4 regions of the Kitasatospora sp. NPDC059462 genome follow, and region 3 is predicted to be linked to each of the others. Evidence: riboswitches for the same ligand, from Rfam matches in the RefSeq annotation. Region 3 holds a riboswitch; each other region holds the start of a gene.

Region 1 (4,203 bases), on a different contig from region 3:
GCGCCGAACAGGGCGCTCAGCGCCTCCTCGGCCTCCATCGTGCCGAGCACCGCGCCCAAGCAGTAGTGCCGGCCGTGGCCGAAGGCCAGATGGGTCTTGTCGGACCGGGTGAGGTCGAACTCCTCCGGCCGGTCGGGGTGCAGGGCCGGATCCCGCCCGGCCGCGCCGAAGGCGAACAGGACCGGCTCGCCGGCCCGGATCAGCACGCCCTCGCCGAGGTCGATGTCCGCGGCGGCGAAGTACATCGGCAGGTGCATCACCGGCGCCTCCAGGCGCAGCGACTCCTCGATGGCGTCGCGCCAGGTCGCCGCGCCGGAGCGGATCAGCGCCAGCTGCCCGGGGTGCGAGAGCAGCAGCGCCACCGTGTGGTCGATGAGGTTGACGGCGGTCTCCGACCCGGCGCCGATCATCAGGATCAGGGTGGAGACCAGCTCCGACTCGCTGAGCCGGGACCCGTGGGCGTCACGGGTGGCGATCAGCTCGCTGGTCATGTCGTCGCCCGGCGCCGCCCGCTTGGTGGCGGCGAGGCGGGCCATGGCGGCGAACAGGTCGTCGAGGACGCCCTTGGCGTGCTCGGGGGTGGCGTCGGTCGCCAGGACGCCGTCCACCACCCGGCGCACCTCCGCCCGCTGCTCCTCGGGGACGCCGAACAGGTCGCAGATCAGCGTGGTCGGCAACGGGTAGGAGAGGCCGGTGTGCAGGTCGACGGTCGCGCCGGGCGCGGCGCCGCGCAGCGCGTCGACCAGGGCGGCGGCGATCGCCCGCACCCGGGGCCGCAGCGCCTCCACCCGGCGCGGGCCGAACGAGGGCGCGGTGAGGGTGCGCAGCCGGAGGTGGTCCGCACCGTCGCTGGTGAACATCGACTCCACCGCGACCCAGCTGGCCAGCGGCCAGTCGGGGCCGACCCGGCCGTCGATCCAGTCGGGCCAGTGGTGGCGGGCGTTCTTGGCGAGCCGGGGGTCGGTGAGCAGCTTCCGGGCGACGTCGGCCCGGGTCACCGACCAGGCCTGGACGCGGCCGGGGAGCTCGACCCGGACGGCTGGGCCGTGGGAGCGCAGATGGGCGGCCTCGGCGTGCAGGGCGGTGCCGCGGGTGTCGAGGACGTGGGTGTAGGGGCAGCGGGGTTCCATGGGCCCTCCTGGAAGGGGAGCGGCGGTCGGAAACGGTCGGCCGATGGTGACCGTACGACCGACCGGGCGGCGGCGGAAGGGCGCTTGTCACCGTGCCGCGCGCCCGGGGGCGCCGCCCCCGAGGGCCGGGCACCACGCGTTCGCCCGTCCCGGCCGGCTCCGGACGCCCCGGACGCGGTACGGGGGGCGTCACGGAATTCCGTGACGGGGCCGCCGTCCTGCGTCTACGCTGACCGTGCAGCTGGTTCGCCCTGCCCGCCAGGCAGGCGCGTCGTAAGAGGGAACCCGGTGACGCCTTTCGACTGGCCAGTCCGGGACTGCCCCGCAGCGGTGAGCGGGAACGACCGCCGTCATACGCACTGGGCCCGAGCGGCCCGGGAAGCGACGGCCAGTAGGTGTCCGCCCTTTCGGGGGCGGGCGTGCCCGCGAGTCCGAAGACCTGCCCGCTGTCCGCGCGCGACCGATCGCGCGCGGCCATCCCGGTGACCTCGTGGGCGGGTCGGCGTGCACACGGAGCCGCGTAGGCGCCTCCGTCCGGTACGTCATCCCTTCGCGCCCTCGTCCCGTCACCGGGCACCGAGGATCAAGACTCGCGAAGGAGAGTCCCTTGACAGCGAAGTCCGCAGCCGCGGCCACCCTGGCCACCGTCCACGGCTACCCCCGGCAGGGCCGGAACCGGGAGCTCAAGAAGGCGGTCGAGGGCTACTGGAAGGGCACCGTCACCGCCGACGCCCTGCACGCCACCGCCGCCCGACTGCGCCGGGAGAACTGGACGCAGCTCGCCGGGGCGGGCGTGCGCGAACTCCCCACCGGCGACTTCTCGCTCTACGACCACGTGCTCGACACCACCGTCGCCGTCGGCGCCGTCCCCGCCCGCCACCGGGCCGCCGTCGACGCCGACCCGCTCGACGGCTACTTCGCCATGGCGCGCGGCACCCAGGACGCCGCGCCGCTGGAGATGACCAAGTGGTTCGACACCAACTACCACTACCTCGTCCCCGAACTGGGGCCGGACACCGCCTTCACCGCCAACTCCGGCAAGGCGGTCGGCGAACTCGCCGAGGCGCTCGCCGCCGGCCACGAGGCCCGCCCGGTGCTGGTGGGCCCGGTCACCTACCTGCTGCTGGCCGAGCCCGCCCCCGGCGTCGCGGAGGACTTCCGGCCGCTCACCCTGCTGGACCGGCTGCTGCCCGTCTACGCCGAACTCCTCGCCGACCTGCACGCGGCCGGCGCGGACTGGGTGCAGCTGGACGAGCCCGCGCTCGTCCAGGACCGCACCCCGGCCGAACTGAACGCCGTCGCCCGCGCCTACCGCGAGCTCGGCGCCCGCACCGACCGGCCGAAGCTGCTGGTCGCGAGCTACTTCGACCGCCTCGGCGAGGCGCTTCCGGTGCTGGCCGCGGCGCCCGTGGAGGGGCTGGCACTGGACTTCACCGGGCCGGCCGCCGCCAATCTGGACGACCTCGCCGCCGCCGGCGGACTGCCCGGCAAGCGCCTGGTCGCGGGCGTCGTCGACGGCCGCAACATCTGGATCAACGACCTGGAGGCCTCGCTCGCCACCCTGGCCACCCTGCTCGGCCTGGCCGGCCACGTGGACGTGGCGCCGTCCTGCTCCCTGCTGCACGTGCCGGTCGACGCCACCGCCGAGCGGGACCTCGACCCGCAGCTCGCCCGCTGGCTCGCCTTCGCCCGGCAGAAGGCCGAGGAGACCGCGCTGCTCGCGCGCGGCCTGCGCGAGGGCACCGGCGCGATCGCCGCCGAACTCGCCGCCAACCGCGCCCACCTGGCCTCCCGGGCCGCCTCCCCGATCACCCGCGACCCCGCCGTGCGCGCCCGCACCGCCGCCGTCACCGCCGAGGACGCCCGCCGCACCCCGGCCCACCCCGGGCGCGCCGGGGCCCAGCGCGCCCGGCTCGGCCTTCCGCTGCTGCCCACCACCACGATCGGCTCCTTCCCGCAGACCGCCGAACTGCGGGCCGCCCGCGCCGACCTCACCGCCGGGCGGACCGACGCCGCCGCCTACCGGGCGCGGATGGAGGCCGAGGTCCGCGAGGTGATCGCCTTCCAGGAGAAGGCCGGGCTGGACGTCCTGGTGCACGGCGAGCCCGAACGCAACGACATGGTCCAGTACTTCGCCGAACAGCTCACCGGCTTCCTCGCCACCCGGCACGGCTGGGTGCAGTCCTACGGCACCCGCTACGTCCGCCCGCCGGTCCTTGCCGGGGACGTCTCCCGCCCGGGCCCGATGACGGTCGACTGGTTCCGCTACGCCCAGGGCCTCACCGACCGCCCGGTCAAGGGCATGCTCACCGGCCCGGTCACCATGCTCGCGTGGTCCTTCGTCCGCGACGACCAGCCGCTCGCCGACACCGCCCGCCAGGTCGCCCTGGCCCTGCGCGACGAGGTCGCCGACCTGGAGGCCGCCGGCGCCGCCGTCGTCCAGGTCGACGAACCCGCCCTGCGTGAGACCCTGCCGCTGCGCGCCGACGGCCGACCGGCCTACCTGGACTGGGCGACGGAGGCGTTCCGCCTCGCCACCTCCGGCGTCCGCGCCGACACCCAGATCCACACCCACATGTGCTACGCCGAGTTCGGCGCGATCATGACGGCCATCGACGACCTCGACGCGGACGTCATCTCCCTGGAGGCCACCCGCTCCCACATGCGGGTCGCCGGCGAACTCGCCGCCGCCGGGTACCCGCGCGAGGTCGGCCCCGGCGTGTGGGACATCCACTCCTCGCGCGTACCGAGCGCCGACGAGGCCGAGCGGCTGCTGCGCACCGGCCTGGCCGCGATCCCCGCCGAGCGGCTCTGGGTCAACCCCGACTGCGGCCTGAAGACCCGCGGCTGGCCGGAGACCCGCGCCTCCCTGGAGAACCTGGTCACCGCCGCCCGCCGCCTGCGCGGGGAACTCACGGGCTGACGCGGCCGCGGGCGCGCACACCCCGCGGTGCGCGCCCGCCCTTCCGGGGGTCGGCAAGGGCCCGGGGCTCTCGTGGCGGCGCCACGACGGGCGCTTCCGGCCGCGCCGCCGGTGGCGCGCGGGCCGCGCGGCGCCGCGGGCGGGTAGCCT
Region 2 (4,203 bases), on a different contig from region 3:
CACGCGGTCACCAGCGCGGCGGTGGCGACGAGGACCCAGCGGGTGCGCTCGACGTGGACGCCGAGGGAGCGGGCGGCGGTCTCGCCGAAGGCGAAGGCGTCCAGGTCGCGGGCCGAGGAGGCGAGGACCGTGATGCCGATCAGCGCGACCGCGGTCAGGAGGACGGCGGTGGGCCACCGCACGCCGGCGACCGAGCCCAGCGTCCACTCCATGACGCCGCGCGCCGCGTTGCGGTCCCCGAGGACCAGCACGACGAACGAGGTGTAGGCCCCGCACATCTGGCCCACGGCGATGCCGGCGAGCACGGTCCGGGTGGTCGGCAGCGTCCGGGTGCGCGCGGCGGCCAGGGCCAGCACGACGACGGCCGCGAGCAGGGCACCGGCGAACGCGGCGACCGCCACCGCGCCGGTGCCCACGGCGCCGGACACGCCGACGCCGAGGACGATCACGGTGACGGCGCCGGCGGCGGCCCCGTCCGAGATCCCGAGCAGGAAGGGATCGGCCAGGTCGTTGCCGGTGAGGGTCTGCAGCACGGCGCCGCAGACCGCGAGTCCGGCGCCGGTGGCGGCCGCTCCCAGGACCCGGGGCAGCCGCAGCTGCCAGACGATCTGGTCGTCCAGCAGCGTCACGGGCGGGTCGCCCAGTCCGAGACGGCGCACCACGACCTCGAACACCGTCCGGACCGGCTCGTGCTGCGAGCCGACGGCCAGACCGAGGAGCACGGTGGTCAGGAGCAGGGCGGCGGCGACGGCCAGGGCCGCCGCCGTGCGGCCCGGACCGGCGGGCCGCACGGCGGGGCGGGGTGCGGCGGTCATGAACCCGGGCGCAGCAGGCCCAGCCCGGCCGACACCCGGGCGGCGCCGTCGGCGAGCAGCACGCCGGGCGTCGACTCCGAGAACGGCACCACCACGAAGGCCTTGCGCTGCACGGCGGTGAGCCTGCTCAGCACCGGGTCGTTCTCCAGGTAGTCGATCTTGGACCGGGCGGTGTCCCAGTCGGCGTCCGCGAGCACGATGGCGTCCGGATCCGCGGCGACGACCTTCTCCCAGCTCACGCTCTGCCAGCTGCCGGGCAGGTCCGCGAAGACGTTGCGGGCGCCCACGGCGTCGAGCACCAGCTGCGGCCCGCCGTGGCCGGCGCCGACGTACGGCGCCTTGGTGTCCGAGTCGAACCACAGGACCTTCAGGTCCTTGCCCGCGGCCGTCGCCCTGAACCCGGCCAGCTGGTCCTCCTGCTGCCGCTGGAGCGCGGCCGCCCGCTCCGGGACGCCGAACACCCTGGCGACGTCGTTCAGTTCGCCCCACATCGCCTGCCAGGTCGTCGGCGGCACCTGGCTCTTGTCCGCGCAGCCGAACGGGGACAGGTACGACGGCATGCCCTGGCCGCGCAGTTCCTCCCGGCTTCCCGCGACCTTGTCGGTGAACGCGCTGGAGTAGGAGGCGTACAGGAAGTCGGGACGGGCCGCGAGGAGCTTCTCCTTCGTCGGGTAGTCCTCGGAGAGCACCGGAACGGAGTCGTAGGCCGCCTTCCATTTCTCCGGGACGGCGTTGTCGAGGTAGGCGGTACCGGCCATCCGGGACTCCAGGCCGAGGGCCAGGGCGACCTCGGTGGCCCCCTGGTTGAGCGTCACCAGCCGCTCGGGCGGGGCGCCGGCCGTCACGGTCGTCCCGCAGTTGACCAGGCTGACCGGCGCAGCGCTTCCGCCCGTCGCCGTGGACGCGACGGGCGCGGGGGCGCCCGTGCAGGCGCCGAGCACGCCGGTGAACAGGACGGCCGCGACCGCCCGGCCGGCACGTACCCGACCTGCGGGGCGTGCGGAACGTATGGACGCAAACGGGTACGGCAAAGCGCGGGGCACGTGTTCTCCAAAACCCTCGTGGAACATGTCGCGCCGTGGCCGGTCTCCTGGCTTCCGCATCGACGCACCGCAGCCGACCTTCCCGGGGGGCTCTTCGAGCCGTCCCAGTGGCCCTGACCGCTGGCGGAGCCGGTCAGCGAGGGCCGCGGTACTCCGCGGCAACAGTGGCGAGGGCCGCACCGGACTCGAACCGGTTTCCCGAACACCACGGCGATGGCAAGGTATCAGGCGTGGTCAGGTCGGTGCCGACCGGCTGCCCGAGGACACCGCCCGGGCGCCGGCCGCGCAGCGCCCCCACGCCCACGTGCCGACCACCCCCTCCGCGCGCCTTCGCGCTGCCGCTGCTGCGCGAGGCCGGCCTGACGCTCTCCACCGACCTGCACAACCGGGACGGCGTCAACACCCGCCACGAGCCGCTCGCCCACGCGGCGGACCTCGTCCTCGTCTCGACGACGGCCCTCGCGGATCCCGGGCGGACCATGCGCCGGATCGTCGAGCGCGGCCGGGCCCGGACGGTCGTCGCCTCGGCGGCCGGCGACGCCGTCGGCCGTGACGGACTCCTCGCCCGCGCCGCGGCACTCGACGCAGCGGACGGCGGAAGCCCATGACGGACGCAGCGCGCGGCCACGACGTGCGCGCCCTCGGTGGTGGCCGGTGCCGGGGGCCAGGGGAGGGTGGTGACGTCGCGGGCCGCGGTGCGGGCCGCACCCGCCGGGCGAGATCGTCGGCCGGGTCGTTGTCGTGGCAGCGCGGCGCGGTGTCCGTCGGGGGCGGGACGGTCGCGACCGCCGGCGGTGGGAGCAGGCGGACGGCTCCGTAAGGTGCCGTTGAGCGGCAGGGGTCCGCCCCTGCCGGCCGAGCGGCCGCACGCGGCGCGCTCGACCCGTTCACCGCCGGACGCGGATCGCCGAGGCCCGCCGAGCTCACCCGAACGGTGCGCCGGCGGGCCGAAGGCGACTTGGCGTCAGAAGGGGTTCCGCCCGGGTCACGTCACCGGCAGACAGACGGCGTAGACCATGTAGGAGCCGCTGGTGCTTGCCGAGTTGTTGAAGGACACCGTCCACATGTTCGCGGCGGACGGGTAGGACTCGTACAGCTGGACCGTGAGGTTGTTGCCGCCGAGGGGCGTCCGCAGCCCACCGCCCGTGATGACGGTACCTGCCGGACAGGCCGTGGTTCCCGTGTTGAGTCCGGAGGTCAGGGTGTGGGTCGTCTGGATGATCTGGGTCGGGAGGGTCGGCCCCGCAGGTCCGACAGGGCCGACCGGACCGGCCGGTCCCTGCGGTCCTGCCGGGCCCTGAGGTCCGGGAGGTCCCGGAGGGCCCGGCTTCCCGGACGAGCAGCTGTGCGGGCAGCCGCCCCCTCACCGGTGGTCGGTCTCGTCACCGGCCTCCGCCTGGGGTGTCACGAATCCGGTCAGCAGTGTGGCGGCCAGCACCGGCAGGGCGACGTTCCGCAGCAGGGTCAGGTGTTTCCGTCGCAATCCATCCTCCGTGAGTTCCTCGAATTCCGATCCCGTTCGTACACCGCACATGGCGGTGGCCGGGGCGCAATACTCATGTGAACACGCCTGAGAAGGCCGCGCGAGCAAGGAGATCCCTCTGGGGAATCGACCGAACCCGAGAAGCTGACACGGTGTCCGATGGGTCCGGGGACGTCGTACCAGCGGCTCGCCGGCGGACCGCCATTGACTCGCTGACGGTGGGTCGATCTGCGGCGACCTCCGTCATCGGCGGCCACCCGTTCCCGGTTCTCCTGAGATGCGGGAGGAGCTCGCGGGGACTACGCCGGGCGGTCATCGGCATGGGGATGTGATCGGTTTTCCTGCCGGACGGCCTTTCCCGCCCACCGGATTTCCACGCACTCGACCGGTGTGTCCTGGTGCTGTGCAAACGGCGCCGAGCCGCATCCCGCCGGACCGGTCCGACGTCGGCCGACCTCGGCATGCCGACCCTCGGCCCGCCACCGGATGCGGGCACACCCATCCGCCGACCAGGGTCACCGCCCGTCGGCACGGCACGGCACGGCACGGCACGGCAAGGCACCGCGCCGCCCGGCCGGGCAGCCGCGGCCTCTGACCGGGCTCCGACAAACTCGCTGTCCGGCGGCCGGAGCCCCGTGATACACAACCGTCGTGCAAAAAATCTTGGAGTTCCCCGAGGTCCTGCGGCTGATCGAGGACCGCTCGGCCGCGTTCCGCGCCGCGATCGCGTCCGCCCCCGACCTCGACGTCCAGGTCCCCGGCTGCCCGGAGTGGACGCTGCGCGAACTGGCGCAGCACCTCGGCGACGGCCGCCGCCGTCAGGCCGCCGTCGTCGCGGCGGGCCCGGGTGCCGAGCCCCCGG
Region 3 (4,203 bases):
TCCTGCTCGCTGATTCCCCGTCGGGGCGGCCACGGGGGGACGCATCCCTCCCCCGAGGGCGGTCATCCTATCCGACCGCCCCGGGCCGCCCTCCGCGGGCCGTCCCCTCCCCGCCGGGGGTCAGCCGGCGTGGGATCCCCGGGCCAGCAGGACGTCCTTCGTACGCTCCGCCAGCGCTCCGGCGGCGGCCGTCGCGAGCTGGTCGCTCTGGTCCGTCCCCTGCTTCAGCGAACCGGCCACCGTGAAGTAGCCGAAGCGCCCGATCGACGCGTGGGTCTCGGTGCAGCCGGACTTGTCGGTCACGCAGAACATCGGGACACCGGTGCCGGACAGACCCTGGATCAGGCCCGCGTGGCGGCCGATCGCCCGGTCCGCGCCCGCCTTGTTGTCGAAGACCGCGACCCCGACCGTGACGGCGCTCTCGCCACTGACGTAGGTCGCGCGGACCAGCGAGCGGCAGGTGTCGTCGCCGAGCGCGAGGCCGAGTCCGCCGGTGGTGGCCTTGGAGCAGGGAGCGGTCGAACCGGTCACCTGACGGGTCCACACCTTGCCGTCGATGGTCCGGGTCTGATCGGGGAACAGCGTCGCCGCGTCGACCGGCAGCTTGTCGGTGGCGGCGTCGGAGATCACCGCCACCGCCTGCTCGGTGGGCGTGGCCGTGGCGGACGGGGTACCGGTGGTGGTCCCGCTCGCGGCCGGCTTCGGGTCGTCGCCCTTGTCACGGCCGTTGATCCACACCCCGGCCCCGACGATCCCGCCGACCAGCACGGCGGCGACGACCACCGCGCCGATCCACAGCCGCTTGCGGCGGCGCGACTCGTCGGCGTGCCGGTCCGCCATCGCGTTCCAGTCCGGCTCGTTCGGGGGCGACGGCTGCGGCGGCTGGGCGCCCTGCTGCGGCCACCCGGCGAACGGGGGCGCGGGCTGCGGTCCCGGCTGCGGTCCGGCCGGCGGCTGCGGCGGCTGGGCACCCTGCGGGGGCCCCGGCTGCGGGTACGGCACCGCGCCGGACGGCACGTGCGGCGCCACCGGCGGCTGGGCCTGCGGCGGCACCCCCGCCCCCGGTTGCACGTACGGCGTCGCAGGCGGCCCGAACCCGCCGGGCGGCGGCACCGGCGGCCGCCCCGGCTGCGGCACCTGACCCGGCACACCAGGCTGCTGACCCTGCCCCGGCGGCACGGCCCTACCGGCCCAGTCCCCCGGAGCGCCCGTTCCCTCGCTCATGTGCCGAGATCGTAGGGCATGCACCGGACGAGGGACCGTCCCGGTGACCAATCCGTTTCGCAACGGACCCCGCGCGGGCGCCCCAAGGCCCCTCCCCGGTACCACCGGTCATCGGAGCAACACGCCACGCTGCACAACATGTGGTGTCGCATCCAGCGAGCACCACTAGATGTATGCTCGTCCCTGCTGTCGACGCAGGGGAACCCGGTGCGAGTCCGGGACTGCCCCGCAGCGGTGTGCGGCCGCCCCCGAAGGGCGCCGCGAGTCCGAGTACCTGCCGACGGCGTGCCGACGCCTCCCCGCAGGGGCCATGGCACCAGCACCACCTTCCGGGCCTCGCGGGCGGGCCGGGGACGACACGCGTGCGACGCCTCCGGGCCGCACGGCGATCTCCCCTGCCCCGAACGGCCCGGCCCGAGCCACCGCCGTCGACCGCCGCCAGGAGAGAGCGCCTTGACCACCGCTGCCTCAGCCACCCTGCCCGCCCAGGGTTCCAGCTCCGCCCCCGCCGACCCGACGGTCTCCGACCCCGGCGGTGCGCTCCTGCGCCTCCTGACCGACCGCAGCACCGACCTCCCCCAGGTCGACCCCGGCCATGTCGCCGCCGCCGCGCTCCGCGGCCGCCACGCCGGCTCGGACTTCGCCGAGCTGCGCGGGCTGGCCGTCGACGCCGCCGCGTCGATGATCGCCGAGGACCCGCAGTACTCCAAGCTCGCGGCCCGCCTGCTCGCGCTGGAGATCGTGGACGAGGCGGCGAGCCAGGGCGTGGTCTCGTTCTCCACCTCGATCGCGGTCGGCCACGCCGAGGGCCTGATCGGCGACACCACCGCCGACTTCGTCGCCAAGCACACCGCCGCCCTGGACGCCCTGGTCGACCCCCGGGGCGACGACCGCTTCGAGTACTTCGGCCTGCGCACCGTGCAGTCCCGCTACCTGCTGCGCCACCCGATCACCCGCAAGGTCGTCGAGACCCCGCAGCACTTCCTGCTCCGCGTCGCCTGTGGCCTGGCGGTCGGCGACACCGAGCAGTCGGTCGCCGAGGTCGCCGAGCTGTACCGCCTGATGAGCCGGCTGGAGTACCTGACCTCCTCGCCGACCCTCTTCAACTCCGGCACCCGCCACCCCCAGATGTCCAGCTGCTACCTGCTGGACTCCCCGCTGGACAACCTGGACTCGATCTACTCGCGCTACGCGCAGATCGCCCGGCTGTCCAAGCACGCCGGCGGCATCGGCCTGTCCTACTCCCGGATCCGCTCGCGCGGCTCGCTGATCCGCGGCACCAACGGCAAGTCCAACGGCATCGTGCCGTTCCTGCGCACCCTCGACTCCTCGGTCGCCGCCGTCAACCAGGGCGGCCGCCGCAAGGGCGCGGCCTGCGTCTACCTGGAGACCTGGCATGCCGACATCGAGGAGTTCCTGGAGCTCCGCGACAACACCGGTGAGGAGGCGCGCCGCACCCACAACCTGAACCTGGCGCACTGGATCCCGGACGAGTTCATGCGCCGGGTCAACGCCAACGCCGACTGGTCGCTGTTCTCCCCCGCCGACGTCCCCGAGCTGGTCGACCTGTGGGGCGAGGAGTTCGACGAGGCCTACCGCAAGGCCGAACTGGCCGGCAAGGCCGTGCGCACCATCCCCGCGCAGACCCTCTACGCCCGGATGATGCGCACCCTCGCGCAGACCGGCAACGGCTGGATGACCTTCAAGGACGCCTCCAACCGCGCCGCCAACCAGACCGCGCTGCCGGGCCGCACCGTCCACTCCTCCAACCTCTGCACGGAGATCCTGGAGGTCACCGACGACTCCGAGACCGCCGTCTGCAACCTCGGCTCGGTCAACCTCGGCGCCCACGTCGCCGCCGGCGCGTCGGCCGGCGACCTGCTGGGCGCGATGGACTGGGAGCGGCTGGACGCCACCGTGCGCACCGCCGTCACCTTCCTCGACCGCGTGGTGGACATCAACTTCTACCCGACCCCCGAGGCCGGCGCCTCCAACTCCCGCTGGCGGCCGGTGGGCCTCGGCGTGATGGGCCTCCAGGACGTCTTCTTCCAGCTGCGGATCGACTTCGACTCCGCCGAGGCCAGGACGCTCTCCACGCTCATCGCCGAGCGCATCATGCTCACCGCCTACGAGCGCTCCGCCGACCTGGCCGAGCAGCTGGGCCGCCACGAGGCGTACGGCGAGACCCGCGCCGCCCGCGGCGAGCTGCACATCGACCACTTCGGCTCGGCCACCCCCGAGTGGGCCGATCGCTGGACCGCGCTGCGCGAGCGGATCGCCGTCACCGGCCTGCGCAACTCGCTGCTGCTCGCGATCGCGCCGACCGCGACCATCGCGTCCATCGCCGGTGTGTACGAGTGCATCGAGCCGCAGGTGTCCAACCTGTTCAAGCGCGAGACGCTCTCCGGCGAGTTCCTCCAGGTCAACCCGTACCTGGTGCGCGACCTCAAGGAGCTCGGCGTCTGGGACCAGCAGACCCGCGACGCGCTGCGCGACGCCAACGGCTCGGTCCAGGAGCTCGGCTGGCTGCCCGCGGAGATCCGCTCGCTGTACCGCACCGCCTGGGAGCTGCCGCAGCGCGCGCTGATCGACCTGGCCGCGGCCCGCATGCCGTACATCGACCAGAGCCAGTCGCTGAACCTCTTCATGGCCGCGCCGACCATCGGCAAGCTCAGCTCGATGTACGCGTACGCCTGGAAGGTCGGTCTGAAGACCACCTACTACCTGCGCTCGCGCCCGGCCACCCGGATCGCCCAGGCCGCGTCCGGCACCGCCCGCACCGCCGCCCCGGTGCCCGTGAACACCCCGACCCTCACCCCGGAGGAAGAGGCCGCGCTGGCCTGCTCCCTGGAGAACCCCGAGTCCTGCGAGGCCTGCCAGTAATGAGCTCCGAAGACCGCAAGATGCTGCTCGACCCCGGCTTCGAGCTGACGCTGCGCCCGATGCGTTACCCGTCGTTCTACGACCGGTACCGCGACG
Region 4 (4,203 bases), on a different contig from region 3:
CGGTGGCCCGGGTACCGGGCAGCACGACGAGGTCGGCGTCGGCCAGTTCCTCCGGGCGGGTGGCCCAGCGGACCAGCACGCCGGGCTCCTGGGCGAGCGCGTCCAGGTCGGTGAAGTTGGACAGCCGGGGGAAGCGCAGCACGGCCACCCGCAGCACGTCCGCGCCGAGCGGGCCGCGCGCGGCCGTCCGGTCGACGACGGTGGACAGGTCGAGCGAGTCCTCGGCGTCCAGCCACAGGTCCGCCAGCATCGGCAGGGTGCCGAGCACCGGACGGCCGGTCAGCTCGCGCAGCATCTCCAGGCCCGGCGCGAGCAGCCGCGCGTCGCCGCGGAACTTGTTGACGAACCAGCCCGCCACATGCCGCTGGTCCTCGGCCGACAACAGCGCCAGCGTCCCGTACATCGCCGCGAACACCCCGCCGCGGTCGATGTCGCCGACCACCACGACCGGCAGGCCGGCGGCGGTGGCCAGGCCCATGTTGGCGATGTCGCGGTCGCGCAGGTTGATCTCGGCGGGCGATCCCGCGCCCTCGCAGACCACCACGTCGAAGCGCCGGCGCAGGTCCGCCAGGCACTCCAGGGCGCGTTCCAGCAGCACCGGCTTGCGCTCGCGGTAGTCCATCGCGCCGACCTCGGCGACCGGCCGGCCCAGCAGCACCACCTGGCTGCGGCCGTCGGCCCCGGGCTTGAGCAGCACCGGGTTCATCGCCGCCTCCGGCTCCACCCGGGCCGCCTGCGCCTGCATCGCCTGCGCGCGGCCGATCTCGGCGCCGTCGGCGGTGACGAAGGAGTTCAGCGACATGTTCTGCGCCTTGAACGGCGCGACCGCGACACCCTGCCGGGCCAGCCAGCGGCAGATGCCCGCGGTGACCACGCTCTTGCCGGCGTCCGAGGTCGTCCCGGCGACCAGCAGCGCCTTGCTCATGCCCCACTCCTCCGCATCCCGCCCAGGGCCGCCCGGAGCAGCAGGTGCCCGGCGACCGTCGTACCCAGGGCCAGCGCGCTCACCCGCCGGGAGAGCACACAGGCCCGTTCGATGTCGTCCACCCCGACCGGCCGCAGCTCCCCGCCCAGCACGGGGCGGTGCTCCACCCGCTCGCCGTAGTGCAGCGTCCCGCCGAGGCGCACGCCCACCGCGCCGGCGAACGCCGACTCGGCCTGACCGGCGTTCGGGCTGGGGTGCGCCGAGCCGTCGCGCCGCCAGACCCGCCAGGCGGTGCGCGGTTCGGGGGCGGCGGCCACCGTCAGCAGCGCGGTCAGCCGCGCGCCGGGCCAGCCCGCCACGTCGTCCAGCCGCGCCGAGGCCCAGCCGAACCGGGCGTAGCGGGGCGAGCGGTGACCGACCATCGCGTCCAGGGTGTTCACCGCGCGGAACGCCAGCAGGCCCGGGGTGCCCGCGAGGCCGCCCCAGACCAGGGCGTTGACCACGGCGTCGGCGGTGTTCTCGGCCACCGACTCGACGACCGCGCGGGCCAGCTGCTGCTCGTCCAGCGCGCTCGGGTCGCGTCCGCACAGGTGCGGCAGCCGCTCCCGGGCCGCCGTCAGGTCGCCGGCCGCCAGCGAACGGCCGATGGTGCGGGCCTCCCGGGTCAGCGAGGTGCCGCCGAGCACCGTCCAGGTCGCGGCGGCGGCGAGGGCGGCCCGGGCGGGCGGGCGGCGGGCCAGCAGCCGGTCGGCGGCGAGGGCACCGGCCGCGACGGTGCCCACGGCCAGGGCGGTGAAGGCGGTGCCGACGGCGCGGTGGTCGCGCCAGAGCAGGCGTTCCAGCCGGGCGGCGGCGGTGCCGAAGCCGGCCACCGGGTGGCCGCGGCGCGGGTCGGCGAACCGGGCGTCGGCCAGGTACCCGGCCACCGCGCCGGCGCCGAAGGCGGCGGCCCGGGTCAACGGGCGCACGGCAGGGCGCAGCATCGCGTGCGTGTCCTCACTCAGGGTCCGCGCCCTGGATCGACGAACCGGGGGCGAGAGTCTCCTGGCTTCCGGGTCGAACGCACCTCCCGGGCCTTCCAGCGGCTTCTGACGGCCCGCCGTGGCGTGTTCCGGTCGTGCTCCCCGGTGACAGTGGCGGGACCGCGCCGGACTCGCACCGGCTTCCTCTGCATGCCTCCGTATTGGCTGAAGGATCCCATCATGGGCCCGAACCGGGAGTCAACCGAGGTCGTCGGGGGTGTTGGTCACACGCCGGGCCGCCCCGCCGCAGCCATGTGATTTTCCTCCCGGAACTACCCGTACGGCCGTGTCCTGCTGGCCTCCCCCCGCCCGCGCGAGTGGACTGAGGGTGGGTCGGGACAGCGAGACCGGAGACCGAGCCAGACACCGAGCACCGGGGAGCGAGTATGCGTTGGGGAATCGCGGCCACCGTGGCGGCCGCCGCCGTCGGCACCGGGGCCGCCGTCCTGGTGATCGGCCGCCGGGCGTCCGAGCGGATGGTCCGCCCGGCCGGGGCCGCCCGCGTCCGGACCGGCCCGGTGCTCGTCCAGGCCCTCGGCGCGGGGCGGGTCACCTTCACCCGCACGCCGGTGAGCGAGCGCCCCGGCCGCTGGGCCGTCGAGTGGGGCGAGGACGGCCACGCGGTCGTCGAGGAGGTCCTGCACAGTGACGAGAAGGGGGTCACCCGCCGGCTGGTGCGCGCGGACCGGGGCACCCTCGCTCCCGGCACCGAGGTCCGCTTCACCCCCCGGGTCCACCTCGGCGACCCGGGCCGGGCGCTCGGGCTGCCGTTCGCCGAGACCGCCGTCGAGGGCGAACTCGGCGCGATGCCCGCGTGGCGGCTGGACGGCAAGCGCGGCACCTGGGTGGTCCTGGTGCACGGCCCGGACGCCGACCGCACCCAGGCCCTGCCCGTCCTCCCCGAGCTGCAGCGCCTCGGCCTGCCCGCCCTGGTCGTCACCTACCGCGGCGACGCCGGGGCCCCGGCCTCCCCGGACGGCCTCGGCCACTTCGGCGAGACCGAGTGGCGGGACGTCGAGGCGGCGGTGCGCACCGCCCTGGACGCCGGCGCGGGCCGGGTGGTGCTCCACGGCTGGTCGCTCGGCGCCACGATGGCCCTGCAGACCGCCGCCCGCTCGGACCTCGCCCCCTCGATCAGCAGCCTGGTCCTGGACTCGCCGGTGCTGGACTGGCCGGCCACCGCCCGCCGGGACGCCGCCCGCTCCGGCTTCCGGGGGGCGGCCGCCGAACTGGGCGCGCTCGCGGCGCAGGGCCGCACCGGCGTGGATCTGGCCGACTTCGCCCGCATCGCCGAGGGGACCGACCTGCGGGTGCCGACCCTGGTGCTGCACGGCCCGGACGACCCGGTGGCCCCGTTCGCGGCGGCCGAGCGCCTCGCCCGCCGCCGACCGGACGTGGTCAACCTCCAGGCCTTTCCCGGGGGTGATCACGCCGCGCTCTGGAACACCGCCCCCGACCGCTACGCCGAGACCCTGCGCCGCTGGCTCACTCCGTTCTGCTGAGCCGTTCCGATCCCCCCCTCGCGCGGAATTCCGCGGCGCACCCGTTCTTCGTGGCATGGACCCGCCACAAAGATCAGGCCAGTCGGTTTGGCCTCTGTTGCCCGATCTTGTCGAGCCCCCGCGCCCCCCGCCCGCCCCGCGCGGACAACCGGATGTGACAGATGGCCGGTACAAGGGGAAGACTGCTCGACGTGACGTCTCGGAATCCGCGCGACCGTGATGCCCCGCTCCCGCCGACGATCGGTACCGGTGCGACGGTGACCCGTCTCCCCGGAACGGCCCACCGCCCCGCCGGCGCCAGGCCGGGGGCCCCGGGCGTACCCCGCCGACGAGGCCCCGCCCCCGCACCCGGCCGTGGCCGGGTCCCCGTGCCGGAGGGCTTCCCCGCCCCCGCCGAACTCGCCCCGCTGGCCCGCCGCATGCTGGTCGACGCCGTCCGGATCGCCCGCTGGGCCGGCGAACTCGACGAGGTCGACAAGCGCGGCGAGCTGCTCCCCGACGACGCCCGCGCCGCCGGCCGCGCCCTCGCCATGACGGTGGGCGCCGCCGCCAAGGCGTGGGGCCAGGCCCTGCTGGTCGGCCTGGTCGAGGCCCGGGACGGCGGTGCCGGCCCCGGCTGGCGCCTGCACGCCTGGGAACACGACGACGAGGCGGTGGTCCGCGGCTGGTCGGCCCTGTTCGACGCCTGGACGCTGCTCGCTCCGGTGCCGCCCGCCGCCCTGCGCGGCGTCTTCGCGGTGCTCGCCGGGCAGGC

What was found. A riboswitch is a leader RNA that binds a small molecule or an ion and turns the genes downstream of it on or off. The one in region 3 is predicted to bind cobalamin.
Region 1: another riboswitch for cobalamin. It lies ahead of metE (5-methyltetrahydropteroyltriglutamate--homocysteine S-methyltransferase); the one in region 3 lies ahead of ACFXAM_RS11275 (ribonucleoside-diphosphate reductase subunit alpha).
Region 2: another riboswitch for cobalamin. It lies ahead of ACFXAM_RS33945 (ABC transporter substrate-binding protein); the one in region 3 lies ahead of ACFXAM_RS11275 (ribonucleoside-diphosphate reductase subunit alpha).
Region 4: another riboswitch for cobalamin. It lies ahead of ACFXAM_RS05295 (cobalamin biosynthesis protein); the one in region 3 lies ahead of ACFXAM_RS11275 (ribonucleoside-diphosphate reductase subunit alpha).

What each region holds. Positions count from the first base shown of each region.
Region 1 is NZ_JBHYUU010000174.1:7,214-11,416, reverse strand. Features, by position in the region: gene ACFXAM_RS31190 (cytochrome P450) at 1-1,130, opposite strand, end outside; cobalamin riboswitch at 1,356-1,592, shown strand; gene metE (5-methyltetrahydropteroyltriglutamate--homocysteine S-methyltransferase) at 1,738-4,053, shown strand.
Region 2 is NZ_JBHYUU010000220.1:1,863-6,065, forward strand. Features, by position in the region: gene ACFXAM_RS33940 (FecCD family ABC transporter permease) at 1-815, opposite strand, end outside; gene ACFXAM_RS33945 (ABC transporter substrate-binding protein) at 812-1,660, opposite strand; cobalamin riboswitch at 1,878-2,083, opposite strand; gene ACFXAM_RS33950 (hypothetical protein) at 2,089-2,466, shown strand; gene ACFXAM_RS33955 (maleylpyruvate isomerase N-terminal domain-containing protein) at 3,993-4,203, shown strand, end outside.
Region 3 is NZ_JBHYUU010000030.1:16,480-20,682, reverse strand. Features, by position in the region: gene ACFXAM_RS11280 (hypothetical protein) at 121-1,053, opposite strand; cobalamin riboswitch at 1,381-1,521, shown strand; gene ACFXAM_RS11275 (ribonucleoside-diphosphate reductase subunit alpha) at 1,702-4,107, shown strand; gene ACFXAM_RS11270 (ribonucleotide-diphosphate reductase subunit beta) at 4,107-4,203, shown strand, end outside.
Region 4 is NZ_JBHYUU010000011.1:23,874-28,076, forward strand. Features, by position in the region: gene ACFXAM_RS05290 (cobyric acid synthase) at 1-925, opposite strand, end outside; gene ACFXAM_RS05295 (cobalamin biosynthesis protein) at 922-1,908, opposite strand; cobalamin riboswitch at 1,942-2,154, opposite strand; gene ACFXAM_RS05300 (alpha/beta hydrolase family protein) at 2,334-3,449, shown strand; gene ACFXAM_RS05305 (hypothetical protein) at 3,611-4,203, shown strand, end outside.